2 regions of the Streptomyces sp. NPDC006193 genome follow, and region 1 is predicted to be linked to the other one. Evidence: riboswitches for the same ligand, from Rfam matches in the RefSeq annotation. Region 1 holds a riboswitch; the other holds the start of a gene.
The links. A riboswitch is a leader RNA that binds a small molecule or an ion and turns the genes downstream of it on or off. The one in region 1 is predicted to bind S-adenosylmethionine.

Region 2: another riboswitch for S-adenosylmethionine. It lies ahead of thrC (threonine synthase); the one in region 1 lies ahead of ABZ261_RS22975 (aminotransferase class V-fold PLP-dependent enzyme).

The regions. Positions count from the first base shown of each region.
Region 1 is NZ_JBEXTB010000028.1:7,341-9,534, forward strand. It holds gene trpD (anthranilate phosphoribosyltransferase) at 1-743, shown strand, start outside; SAM riboswitch class IV at 890-1,006, shown strand; gene ABZ261_RS22975 (aminotransferase class V-fold PLP-dependent enzyme) at 1,168-2,194, shown strand, end outside.
Region 2 is NZ_JBEXTB010000034.1:24,406-26,599, reverse strand. It holds gene ABZ261_RS25225 (MoaD/ThiS family protein) at 1-204, opposite strand, end outside; gene thrC (threonine synthase) at 201-1,484, opposite strand; SAM riboswitch class I at 1,502-1,645, opposite strand; gene ABZ261_RS25215 (glucosyl-3-phosphoglycerate synthase) at 1,801-2,194, shown strand, end outside.

The DNA of each region.
Region 1 (2,194 bases):
TGTCCGCCATCGTCGTCGCGGGCACGGGCGTCAAGGTCGTCAAGCACGGCAACCGCGCCGCGTCCTCCGCCTCCGGCTCCTCGGACGTGCTGGAGAAGCTCGGGATCAATCTGAACCTCACCCCGCGGCGGGTCGCCGAGGTCGCCGAGGAAGCCGGCATCACCATCTGCTTCGCGGTGCGGTTCCACCCCTCGCTGCGCCATGTCGCCGCGGCCCGCGCCCAGCTGGGCATCCGCACCACCTTCAACGTGCTCGGCCCGCTCACCAACCCGGCCAAGGTGCGCGCCCAGGCGGTCGGGGTCGCCGACCCGCGCATGGCGCCGATCGTCGCCGGAGTCCTCGCCGAACGCGGCAACTCCGCGCTGGTGTTCCGGGGCGACGACGGCCTGGACGAGCTGACCGTCACCGCGCCCTCCCGGGTGTGGGCGGTCCGGGACGGCAAGGTGACGGAGGAGGTCTTCGACCCGCGTGACGTCGGCATCGGCCTCGTTCCGGTGTCCGCCCTGCGCGGCGGAGACGCCGGGCACAACGCGGAGGTCGCCCGCCGTCTGCTGGACGGCGAACAGGGGCCCGTGCGGGATGCCGTGCTGCTGAACTCGGCGGCGGCGCTCGTCGCCCTGGAGCCGACGGACGCGCCCCTCGCCGAGCAGGTGCGCGCCGGTATGGCCAGGGCGCGGGAGTCGATCGACTCGGGGGCGGCGAAGCGGACGCTGGAGCGGTGGGTGGCGGCGACCAACCGCTAGCCGCCCGCGACGACCGGGACCGGGCTTCCCTTCCGTCCTCAGGGCGGGCGGGGAAGCCCCGCGCACGACGTCCCATCCCGTCGGCCCGTCCCGGCATCCGGACACGAGTTGCACCGGGATGATCCGCTCGGCTAATTTCCGGATCAGGTCATGAGTGACAGTCATGAGGCCCCGGCCGACTGTCCGGCAACCCTCCGTCCGTGGCGGGGTGCCCCGGGTGAAGACCAGGCCGTGGACAGCAAGGTCCACGGCAAGCGCGGATCCCTCGACACCAAGGGATCCTGGTCGTCGAGGAGTCTTCCGTGAGCAAGCGAATGCGCTAGGGCCGCAGAGCCCCGCCTCCGCATCCCCCTCTCTTCTCCGCCGGCGCCGGAGCGTGCCCGCTCGCGCGGCGGATTCCACCTGCCTTCACGGGAGACCGCCCATGTCCGTCTTCACCGCTGCCGCCGACCGGTCCGTTCATGCCCCGCTGCCCGTTCTGGGCGGGGATGTCACCGTCCCGCTCGTCACCGGCGGCGAGGTCGCCTACGCCGCGCTCGACTACGCCGCCAGCGCCCCCGCCCTGCAGCGCGTCTGGGACGACGTCGCCGCCTACGCCCCGTACTACGGCAGCGTCCACCGCGGCGCCGGCTACCTCTCCCAGCTCTCCACGGACCTGTTCGAGAACGCCCGCGGGACGGTCGCCGCGTTCCTCGGCTGCCGGGCGGACGACCAGGTGGTCTTCACCCGGTCGACCACAGACTCGCTGAACCTGCTGGCCCGCGCCCTCCCGGCCGACTGCCGGGTGTTCGTCTTCGAGACCGAGCACCACGCCTCCCTGCTGCCGTGGCGAGGCGCCCCGGTCACCTACCTGGACGCCCCGCGCACCCCGCAGCAGGCGGTGCGGACCCTGGAGCGGGCCCTCGCCGACCGGGAACCCCACGGCCCCGCCCTGGTGTGCGTCACCGGCGCCTCCAACGTCACCGGCGAGCTGTGGCCGGTGCGGGAACTGGCCGCGGCGGCGCACGCCCACGGCGCCCGCATCGTCCTGGACGCCGCCCAGCTCGCCCCGCACCACCCGGTGTCCGTGACCGACCTCGACGTCGACTGGATCGCCTTCTCCGGCCACAAGCTGTACGCCCCCTTCGGCTCCGGCGTCCTCGCCGGCCGCGCCGACTGGCTGCGGGCCGCCGAGCCGTACCTCGCGGGCGGCGGCGCCAGCCGCAAGGTGACGCGCAGGACGGACGGGGGAGTGGACGTGGAGTGGCACGAGAGCGCCGCCCGCCACGAGGCCGGCTCCCCGAACGTCATCGGCGCCTACGCCATCGCCTCCGCCTGCAAGGCCCTCACCGAGGCCGGCTGGGACAGCCTCGTCGCCCGCGAGCAGCACCTGATCGGCAGGGTGCGCGAGGGCCTCGCCGGCATTCCCGAGGTGCGGATCCTCTCCCTCTTCGGCGACGACGCGCCGCGCG
Region 2 (2,194 bases), on a different contig from region 1:
GAAGCGGACGTCGTCGTCGTTGACGTACACGTTGACGAAGCGGCGCAGCTTCCCCTGGTCGTCAAGCACCCGGGCGGCGATCCCGGTGTGGTTCTTCTCCAGGTCGGCGATGACCTCGGCGAGGGTGGCGCCCTCGGCGCTGACCTCCGCCCGGCCGCCGGTGTAGGTGCGCAGGATGGTGGGGATGCGAACGGTCACGCTCATGCGAGGCCAGCCTCTCGGAAGGAGTCCAGGGTCGGGCGGATGGTGGCGGTCAGGCCGGTCCCGGCCACCGCGTCCAGGGTCTTCAGGCCGTCACCGGTGTTGAGGACGACGGTGGTCTTCGCCGGGTCCAGCACACCGTCCTCGATCAGCTTGCGGGTCACGCCCACGGTCACCCCGCCGGCGGTCTCCGCGAAGATGCCCTCGGTCCGGGCGAGCAGCTTGATGGCGTCCACGATCTCCTCGTCCGTCACGTCCTCCACGGCGCCGCCGGTACGGCGCGCGATGTCCAGGACGTACGGTCCGTCGGCCGGGTTGCCGATGGCGAGGGACTTGGCGATGGTGTCCGGCTTCTGCGGCCGCACGACGTCGTGCCCGGCCTTGAAGGCGGCCGACACCGGCGAGCAGCCCGCCGCCTGGGCGCCGAAGATCCGGTACGGCCGGTCCTCGACGAGTCCCAGCGCGATCAGCTCCCGCAGCCCCTTGTCGATCTTCGTGAGCTGCGATCCGGACGCGATCGGGACGACGATCTGGTCGGGCAGCCGCCAGCCGAGCTGCTCGCAGATCTCGTACGCCAGGGTCTTGGAGCCCTCCGCGTAGTACGGCCGCAGGTTGACGTTGACGAAGCCCCAGCCCTCGCCGGCCGGATCGCCGATCAGCTCGGAGCAGAAGCGGTTCACGTCGTCGTAGGTGCCCTCGATGCCGACCAGCTCGCCGCCGTAGACCGCGGCCATGACGACCTTGCCCTGCTCCAGGTCGTGCGGGATGAACACGCAGGAGCGCAGGCCCGCCCGGGCGGCGGCGGCGCCCACGGCGCCGGCCAGGTTGCCCGTCGAGGAGCAGGAGAGCGTGGTGAAGCCGAAGGCGCGGGCGGCCTCCAGCGCCTGCGCGACGACCCGGTCCTTGAAGGAGTGGGTCGGGTTGCCGGAGTCGTCCTTCACGTACAGACCGCCGGTGACGCCCAGTTCGCGGGCCAGGTTGTCGGCCTGGACGAGCTTGGTCCAGCCCGGGTTCAGGTTGGGCTTGCCGGCGACGTCCGCCGGAACCGGCAGCAGCGGCGCGTACCGCCAGATGTTCGCGGGGCCCGCCTCGATGCGGCGGCGCAGCTCCTCGGCGTCGTAGCCGGAGAAGTCGTAGGCGATCTCCAGCGGGCCGAAGCACTCCTCGCAGGCGAAGACCGGGCCGAGCGGCACCCGGTGGCCGCACTCGCGACAGCTCAGGGCGGCGGCGGGACCGAGGTCGACGGTGGGGACGCTGGTGCTTGCAACTGTCTGCACAGCCATGGAGGCGAGGCCCTTTCTCCTCATCTTCCTCACGGCGCATCTCGCCGCGAGACGGATTTGGCACCTTCCCTAGCCGGGAGCCTCGCTGCGAAAGACGAGTACCGACTGGAGGGTTGCCGGGGCTTCACCGGGCCGTGTCCCTCTGCCCCTCTGGATGAGCTGTATGCGGTTGTGGGCGCCGCGGACCCCCGGCATGCGATGGTCATCGGCGTTGTTCAAGACTGTAACCGAAGGCCAGGACGGTCGAGGGAGTCGTCCGAACCGCGAGATGGATCACACGGCGGCGTGTGGTCGTGACAGTGAGGAGCCGCAGAGCGTGCTGGAAGAAGTCGAGCGCTGGCTGGCCGACCGCTCCTGGTCCGTGGGCGACCGCCCGCTCCAGCGGATCCTGGCCGCCAAACAGCGCACGGGGCAGACGGTCAGCGTCGTGCTGCCCGCGCTCGACGAGGAGGAGACCGTCGGCGACATCGTCGCCGTCATCCGGCAGGACCTCGTGGAGCGGGTCCCGCTCGTCGACGAGATCGTCGTCGTCGACTCCGGATCCACCGACCGCACCTCCGAGGTCGCCGCGCGCGCCGGCGCCCGGGTCGTGCACCGCGACGAGATACTGCCCCGCATCCCGGCCGTGCCCGGCAAGGGCGAGGTGCTGTGGCGTTCGCTGCTGGTGACCGGCGGGGACATCGTCTGCTTCGTCGACGCGGACCTCAGGG